Regions from separate parts of the Kitasatospora sp. NPDC059146 genome, predicted to be linked through region 2. Evidence: predicted binding sites of a transcription regulator. Region 2 holds the regulator's gene; the other holds the start of a gene.
What was found. The regulator HrcA, encoded in region 2, represses chaperone genes, less so after heat shock. The targets are predictions, from matches to a motif close to TTNGCACTCNGNNNNNCNGAGTGCNAA.
Positions count from the first base shown of each region.

Region 1: a site for HrcA is predicted at 2,627-2,653, ahead of ACFXPX_RS38225 (FmdB family zinc ribbon protein). Genes of this name have one in related genera too.

Region 1 is NZ_JBHZCY010000149.1:15,621-19,986, reverse strand. Features, by position in the region: gene ACFXPX_RS38240 (sigma-70 family RNA polymerase sigma factor) at 1-835, shown strand, start outside; gene ACFXPX_RS38235 (hypothetical protein) at 972-1,289, shown strand; gene mscL (large conductance mechanosensitive channel protein MscL) at 1,298-1,714, opposite strand; gene ACFXPX_RS38225 (FmdB family zinc ribbon protein) at 2,286-2,615, opposite strand; gene ACFXPX_RS38220 (MFS transporter) at 2,742-4,118, opposite strand.
Region 2 is NZ_JBHZCY010000081.1:19,215-23,580, forward strand. Features, by position in the region: gene ACFXPX_RS28790 (16S rRNA (uracil(1498)-N(3))-methyltransferase) at 1-99, opposite strand, end outside; gene dnaJ (molecular chaperone DnaJ) at 178-1,317, opposite strand; gene hrcA (heat-inducible transcriptional repressor HrcA) at 1,395-2,429, opposite strand; gene htpX (zinc metalloprotease HtpX) at 2,697-3,617, shown strand; gene ACFXPX_RS28810 (hypothetical protein) at 3,661-4,245, shown strand; gene ACFXPX_RS28815 (DUF3097 domain-containing protein) at 4,269-4,366, shown strand, end outside.

The DNA.
Region 1 (4,366 bases), on a different contig from region 2:
GCTGCGGATCGAGGCCGGTGTGTACGCCCAGCACCTGCTGGAGGAGAGCGAACTCCCCGACGGCCGGCTCCCCGACGGCATCACGCGCGAGGAGCTGGAGACGATAGCCGCCGACGCCGAGCGCGCCAAGGACGTCTTCATCCGCTCGAACCTGCGCCTGGTGGTGGCCGTCGCCCGGCGCTACCCGCGCAGCGGCCTGCCCCTGCTGGACCTCATCCAGGAGGGCAACGCCGGTCTGGTGCGCGCCGTCGAGAAGTTCGACTACGCCAAGGGCTTCAAGTTCTCCACCTACGCGACGTGGTGGATCCGGCAGGCGATCACCCGCTCGATCGCCGACCAGTCCCGCACCATCCGGCTGCCCGTGCACCTGGTCGAGGAACTCGGCCGGATCCGCCGGGTGCAGCGGGAGAAGTCCAAGGAGCTGGGGCGTGAGGCGGAGCCGGCCGAGATCGCGGCCGAGCTGGACACCACCGAGGCCCGGATCAAGGACGTGCTGGACTGGGCGCGGGACCCGGTCAGCCTCAACATGTCGGTCGACGACGAGGGCGAGACCCAGTTCGGCGACCTGGTGGAGGACACCGGGGCGACGTCCCCCGAGGACGCCGTGATGGTGATGCTCCGCCGCGAGGAGCTGGACGGCCTGATCGGGCGGCTGGACGACCGCACCGCCTCGATCATCCGCTCCCGCTACGGCATGGAGGACGGCCGCGAGCGCACCCTCACCGAGGTGGGCAAGCAGCACGGCCTCACCCGTGAGCGGATCCGGCAGATCGAGAAGCACGCCCTGGCCGAGCTCAAGAAGATCGCCGACCACGCGGGCTTCGAGGCCGCCTGACGGCCGGCGGCCGAGGCCGACCACCCGGGCCCGGGTGCGGAGTGCTCCGCACCCGGGCCGGCGCGTGTCGTCGGGAGCCTCGCGAGGCTTCTACGCTGAAAGGACAGGTCGGACCGCGAGCAGGGGAGTGGATGAGATGAGCGAGCAGGAACAAGGGCAGGCGCAGGAACCGGGGCGCGAACAGGGCCAGGACCGGGCGCGGGGGGGCACCCCCGCCCCTCCCTCCCCCTCCCCCTCCCTCCCACCCTCCCCCTCCACCCCACCCACCACCACCCCTCCCGCCTCCACCACCTCCACCTCCGCCAAGGCCCGCCTGGTCTTCCGCGACCCGCTGGACCAGCAGTCCAGGGACGACACCGACGCCGGCTGGGGCGATCGCCCCGGGGCGGGTGCCGGCGGTGGGCGGGGGCTGGACTGGTACCTGAGCCAGCGCCCGCCGCACCACGGCGACTGAGGGACTTCCTAGCGCGCCACGACCAGCGCGTCGCGGATCTCGGTCAGCAGTTGGACCTCCTTGGCCTCGGCCTCGGCCGCCACCTCGGCGGCGCTCTTCCGCTTGGCCGCCATCCGGTTCATCGGCACGATCAGCACGAAGTAGACGACGGCGGCGGTGATCAGGAACTGCAGGAGGGCGCTGAGCACCGACCCCCACAGGATGAGGATCCCGGACGTGACCTCACCGGTGGCGCTCACCTCGCAGGGCCCCTTGAGGCAGGAACTGTAGGACGCCAGGTCCTTCGTCCCGAACACGCCGACGATCGGATTGATCACGCCTTTGACGAAGGCGTTGACGATGTTGGTGAAGGCCGCGCCGATGACCACGGCGACGGCGAGTTCGACGACATTTCCACGCAGCAGGAATTCCTTGAAGCCTTTCATGCCGCCTCGAACGACGAAGTCGTCGCCGGGTTACGGGTGATCTTCCGGAAGCCCGGATTGACAACCCGTACGGCCCACGCCGCCGCCCGGGGGCGGTGGCAGCCCGGCCCGCGCGGGCCCGGAGGCGAATGCCGCGGCCGCCGCGAGCAGCACCAGCGCGGGCACCCCGCCCCGCCGTCGGACGGCCCGGCGCCAGCGGTGCCACCCGCCGCAGCCGCGCCGGATCGGCGGGAAGCTCGGCACCTCCCGCCGGGGCGGTACGGAGGGGGCGGGCAGCGGGAGGGGCAAGGTCGTGGTCGTCATCGGGACACCTCCGGAATCAGGTGGGTCTTGCTCGGTGTCCCCTACCTTGCGCGGATGCGCCGTGCCCCGGAAGTCGATTCCCACAGCCTGTGGACAAACCCGCCCCTGTGGACAACTTCGTACACCCGCACGAGTTGTTTCGATTCCGGAAGTTGACGGCGGTGCGCGGAAAGGCCCGCCCGGCGCGCGAAAGACCTGCCGCGACACGCGAAAAGGCCCGCCGTCCCCGCGTGGAGCGGGGCCGACGGGCCTTCCCGTGAGACCGGGGTCAGCCGGCGGCCGGAGCCGGGCTGCTGGACGAGCTGGACGAACTCGACGTGCTCGACGTGCTCGAAGAACCGGACGACGAGCCGGCCGAGCCGGAGCCCGACGACGTCGACGAGCCGGAGGACGATCCGGAGCTCACCGAGCTGCTGGAGGACGAACGGCTGTCGGTCCGGTAGAAGCCCGAGCCCTTGAACACGACGCCCACGGCCGAGAAGACCTTGCGGAGCCGTCCCTGGCAGTCGGGGCACGTGGTCAGCGCCTCGTCGGTGAACTTCTGCACCGCCTCCAGGCCGTTGCCGCACTCGGTGCACTGGTACTGGTACGTGGGCACTTGTCTTCCTCCTGGCACTCTCGCCTGATGAGTGCTAACGATGGTCAATGATGCGGTATTCCGTTGGATCAGTCCAGCGAATCCGGTGTGAGATGAGCCGGTACCGAGTCACCGACGACCGCGCGTTCAGCCCTTCGCGGCACCGACCAGCTGTGCCGCGCCGCCGAGGTCGGCCGAGGAGGCCACCACGCGGCCCGCCCCGCCCGGGGCCACCAGCAGGTGCCGCAGCGACACCAGCGCGATCACACCCAGCCCGGCGCCGACCAGCGGCACCAGGAACCCGGCGGACGGCCCGTGGGCGTCGATCAGCCGCCCGGCCACCATCGAGCCGACCGCCAGGCCCAGGCCGATGGCGCCGGTCAGCCAGGTGAAGGCCTCGGTCTTGGCCCCGTCCTCGACCAGGGTCTCGACGAGGGTGTAGCCGCTGATCAGGGTCGGCGCGATGGCCAGGCCGCAGACCAGCGCGGCGATCGAGAGCGTGACCAGGTTCGGCATCGCCCACAGCGTGGAGCAGCCCGCCACCAGCAGCGCGTAGCTGACCACCATCCGCTGCTGGACGGCCCGCCGCCAGGCGATGACGCCGTAGAGCACGCCCGCGACCATCGAGCCGCCGGCGAAGATCCCGTACACGGTGCCGGCCGCGTCGTGCTGGCCGACCGAGTCGGCGAAGGCGTTCACCGAGACCTGCATGCCGCCGAACACGGCCCCGACCCCGAGGATCACCCCGGCCAGCAGCCGGACGCCGGGGGAGGACAGTGCGGAGGCGCGCCGGACGCCGGGCTCCGGGGTGATCCGGGCGGGTGCGGTGCGGCGCTGGGCGGCGAAGACCAGGCCGCCGACGAAGGTCAGCGCGGCCTCGACGACCAGGGCGGTGGCCGGGTTCACCGAGGTGGCGATGTTGGCGGCCAGGATCGGGCCGATCACGAACGTGAACTCGTCCGTCACGGACTCGAAGGCGAAGGCGGTGCTCACCTTGGCCGACGCGGAGGCGGACGCGCCCTCGGCGCCGATGGTGGCGATCCAGCGGGCCCGGACCATCGCGCCGATCTGCGGAACGCTCGCGCCGGCCGGGACGGCGGCCAGGAACAGGCTCCAGGCGGGCGCGTGGCCGAGCGCCAGCGCGATCAGCAGGCCGACCGAGGCCGCGTGCACCACGACGGTCGGGACGAGGACGGCGGCCTGCCCGTACCGGTCGGCGAGCCGTCCGGTCTGCGGGCCGATCAGGGCCTGGGCGACGGCGGCGATGGCCGTGACGGTGCCCGCGGTGCCGTAGGAGCCGTGGGTGTCCTTGACCAGGAGCAGGATGCCCATGCTGAGCATCGCGTAGGGCATGCGCGCGATGAAGGCGGGGGCCAGGAAGGTCCAGGCTCCGGGCGTGCGCAGCAGCGCGCCGTACCCGACCTTGGCCGGTGTCGCGGCGTCGGTGGTCGCGCTGTTCGGGGTGCTGTCCGCGGTGTCCGGAGCGCTGTCCGCGGTGGTCTCGACCGTTCGGCGGGCCGTCACGGTCGGTCCTTCCTGCTGCCTGGTAGCGCGGCAGGGCATGGGGTGGCCCCGACGGCGCCGAGAGTCGTCCTCTCGCGCGTCGACCGGGGTAGATACCGGGCCGGCCGGGCCTGGTGGGCCGGGGCCGGACCGCGGCCGCCGAGCGGTCGCGCCAACTCTGCGTCAGGCAGATGCTGGGGGTGTTCTAACGGTAGTCATACGGCGTGGTCGTACCACCATACAGTTACGCGCGTAGATCCCGCCAGACC
Region 2 (4,366 bases):
CGCCGCGTGCCGCCCCTCGGGCCCGTCGAGGCGCAGCACGGCCCCGGGTGCGGCGGCGGCGATCCGCTCGGTCTCGACGACGAAGACGGGCGCGGTCATGGCGGGGAACCTCCTGGGATGGAACGGGAACACCGAAGGGGTGCCGGGGGTCCTCCCCCGGCACCCCTCCTCGGACGACTACCGGCCGTTGAAGGCGTCCTTCAGGCGTGAGAACAGGCCCTGCTGGCCCGGCGCGAACTGGCCGGACGGCCGCTCCTCGCCGCGCAGCACGGCGAGCCGGCGCAGCAGCTCCTCCTGCTCGGGGTCGAGCTTGGTGGGCGTCTGCACCTCGACGTGCACTATCAGGTCGCCCCGGCCGCCCCCGCGCAGGTGGGTGATGCCCCGGCCGTGCAGCGGGATCGACTGGCCGGACTGGGTGCCGGGCCGGATGTCGACCTCCTCCAGCCCGTCCAGGGTCTGCAACGGCACCTGGGTGCCGAGCGAGGCCGCCGTCATCGGGATGGTGACGGTGCAGTGCAGGTCGTCCCCGCGCCGCTGGAAGACCGTGTGGGTGGTCTCGGCGATCTCGACGTACAGGTCGCCGGCCGGGCCGCCGCCGGGGCCGACCTCGCCCTCGCCGGCCAGCTGGATCCGGGTGCCGTTGTCCACGCCGGCCGGGATCTTCACGGTCAGGGTGCGGCGGGCCCGCACCCGGCCGTCGCCCGCGCACTCGGGGCACGGGGTCGGCACCACGGTGCCGAAGCCCTGGCACTGCGGGCACGGGCGGGAGGTCATGACCTGGCCCAGGAAGGAGCGGGTGACCTGGGAGACCTCGCCCTTGCCGCGGCACATGTCGCAGGTCTGGGCCGAGGTGCCGGGGGCCGCGCCCTCGCCGCTGCAGGTGGTGCAGGTGACGGCGGTGTCGACCTGGAGTTCCTTGGTGGTGCCGAAGGCGGCCTCCTCCAGGGTGATCTCCAGCCGGATCATGGCGTCCTGGCCCCGGCGGGTGCGCGAGCGCGGGCCGCGCTGGCCGGCCGCGGCGCCGAAGAAGGCGTCCATGATGTCGGAGAAGCCGAAGCCCGCCGCGCCGGCGCCGAAGCCGCCCGCGCCACCGCCGCCCGGCGACAGCGGGTCACCGCCCAGGTCGTAGACCTGGCGCTTCTGCGGGTCGGAGAGCACCTCGTAGGCGGCGTTGATCTCCTTGAACCGCTCCTGCGTCTTCGGGTCCGGGTTGACGTCCGGGTGCAGTTCGCGTGCCAGGCGCCGGAACGCCTTCTTGATCTCGTCCTGCCCCGCATCCCGTCGGACGCCGAGTACCGCGTAGTAGTCCGTGGCCACCAAATGCTCCGCTTGTTCCGCCTGTAGTAGTGCTGCGACTGGACGCCGCCGTTAGATTTCCAACGGTCGGCCGTGTGCTACGACTCGGCCAGGATCTGGCCCACGTACCGTGCCACCGCCCGCACCGCCCCCATTGTGCCCGGATAGTCCATCCGGGTCGGACCGATCACACCCAGCTTGGCCACACTCTCGTCGCCCGAACCGTAGCCGACCGAAACGACCGAGGTGGAATTCAGCCCTTCGTACGCGTTCTCCCGCCCGATCCGGACCGTCATCGCGGCGTCCGTGGTCTCACCCAGGAGGCGGAGCAGGACGACCTGCTCCTCCAGGGCCTCCAGCACCGGCTGGATGGTGAGCGGGAAGTCGTGCCCGAAGCGGGTCAGGTTGGCCGTGCCGGCCAGCATGATCCGCTCCTCGTTCTGCTCGGCGAGCGCCTCGAACAGCGTCGCCAGGACCGTACTGACGGTCGGCCGGTCGGCCGGCTCGAACGCCGCCGGGAGCTCCTCCAGGAGCCCCGGGACGTCCGGCAGCCGCTGGCCGGCCGCCCGGGTGTTGATCCGCGAGCGCAGGTCCGCCAGGACCGTCTCGCCGACCGTGCCCGGGCAGTCGACCATCCGCTGCTCGACCCGGCCGGTGTTGGTGATCAGCACCAGCATCACCTTGGCCGGGGCCAGCGCCACCAGCTCGATGTGCCGGACGGTGGAGCGGGTCAGCGAGGGGTACTGCACCACGGCGACCTGGCGGGTCAACTGGGCGAGCAGCCGCACCGTACGGGTTACCACGTCGTCCAGGTCGACGGCGCCGTCCAGGAAGTGCCGGATCGCCCGGCGCTCCGGGGAGCTCATCGGCTTGATCTCGGCGAGCTTGTCGACGAACAGCCGGTAGCCCTTGTCGGTGGGGATCCGCCCGGCGCTGGTGTGCGGCTGGTGGATGTACCCCTCCTCCTCCAGCGCCGCCATGTCGTTGCGCACCGTGGCCGGGGACACCCCGAGGTTGTGCCGCTCCACCAGGGCCTTGGAGCCGACCGGCTCCTCGGTGCCCACGTAGTCCTGGACGATCGCGCGCAGCACGGCGAGCTTGCGGTCGTCCAGCTGGCGGACCTCTCCGGCCATGGGGCACGCACCTCCGTCTTCGCACGTTGTCCGTCTGTGATGCTGCGAGCCGCTCCGGTGAGGACCCCGACCCTGGCACTCTGCACGCACGAGTGCCAAAACCGTACCTGCCAGTGTACGGCCCGGGTCGTACCGCAGGAACGGCCCGGCCGGGGTGATCCTGCCCGCAGTTCCGGACGGCCACCGCGACACTCCGCGTGCGCGGGTGGTGCCCCGGGGCCGTCCGGGTGGCAGCATCGAAAGCGACGGCGAACGGAGGAGCAAGCGATGTCGAGCTCGGGCCAGCACACCCGTTTCGCGCCCGACCGCGGCCTGACCAGCCGCATGGTCGGGACGATGTTCGTGATCGGGCTGTTGTACGTCGGTTTCACGGGCCTGCTGATCGCGCTGCTGCGCGGGGCCTGGCCGCTGATCGTGCTGATCTCCGGCGGGCTGTTCGTGGCCCAGTTCTGGTTCAGCGACAAGATCACCGAGCGGGCCATGGGCGCCCACCGGGTGACCGAGGAGCAGTACCCCCAGCTGCACGGCACCATCGACCGGCTCTGCGCCCTGGCCGACATGCCCAAGCCCCGCGTGGCGGTCGCCGACAGCGACATGCCGAACGCCTTCGCCACCGGCCGCAACCCGCAGAACGCCGTGGTGTGCGTCACCACCGGCCTGCTGCGCCGACTGGAACCCGAGGAGCTGGAGGGCGTCCTGGCGCACGAGCTGTCGCACGTCGCCCACCGGGACGTCGCCGTGATGACCATCGCCGGCTTCCTCGGCGTGCTCGCCGGGGCGATGACCCGGGTCGCCATGTACGGCGGGTTCATGGGCGGCAACCGCAACAGCAACGACCAGAACGCGGCCATCGCGGCGCTGATCATCCCGCTGGTGTCGATCGTGGTCTACGCGATCAGCTTCCTGCTCACCCGGCTGCTGTCCCGCTACCGCGAACTGGCCGCCGACCGGGCCGCCGCCCAGCTCACCGGCCGGCCCAGCGCCCTCGCCTCGGCGCTCACCAAGGTCACCGGGCAGATCGCCGCCATCCCCACCGAGGACCTGCGCCGGGCCCAGCCCTACAACGCCTTCTACTTCGCCCCCGCGCTGAGCGCCAAGGAGACCGCCTCCCAGCTGCTCTCCACCCACCCGACGCTGGAGAAGCGGCTGGCCCAGCTGGCCAAGATCTCCGAGCAGCTCGGCCGCTGACCCCCCTGGGCTCCGGCCCCGCCCGACTCCCGGAAGGACCGCCGTGGGATTCCTGGACGCCCTGTTCGGCCGCACCAAGCCCGTCAAGCCCGACCTCGACCAGCTGTTCGGCGTGCCGTCCGCCGCGCTCACCCTGGAGGCCGGGGCCGGGTTCCTCCCCACCGGGCTCGGCTCGGTCTGCTTCGCGGCCGTCGAGGGCGCCGCCTTCGTCCAGGTGGAGCAGCAGGTCCGGGCCCTGCTGGACGCCGACACCGAACGCGGCGGCGTCCCGGTGGAGGCCTCCAAGGACGGCTACGGCTACTCCTGGCTGCTCACCCGGCACGCCCCCGAGGAACTCCCGGAACTGGTCAACGACCTGCACGCGGTCAACAGCGAGCTGGAGGCGAACGGCTTCGGCCCGCAGCTGCTCTGCTCCCTGGTCGCCTTCCGCAACCCCCAGGGCCAGTCGCTGGCCCTGGTCTACCTCTACAAGCGCGGCACCTTCTACCCCTTCGCCCCGATGCCCGGCGGCGGCGAGCGGCGCAACAGCCCGCTGGAGCTCCAGGTCAACGCGATGCTGGGGAACGACCTGCGGCTGGAGAAGGACCTCAGCCGCTGGTTCCCGGTCTGGGGGGCGCCGGGCCTCTGACGCCCCGTCCGTAAAATCGCCCCATGCGCAGCCACCAGTACGGACCCGACCTCACCCCGCCGTGGAAGAAGCAGCAGCCCGCACCCGAGGTGCCGGCCGAGCGGGACCTGGTGGTCGAGGA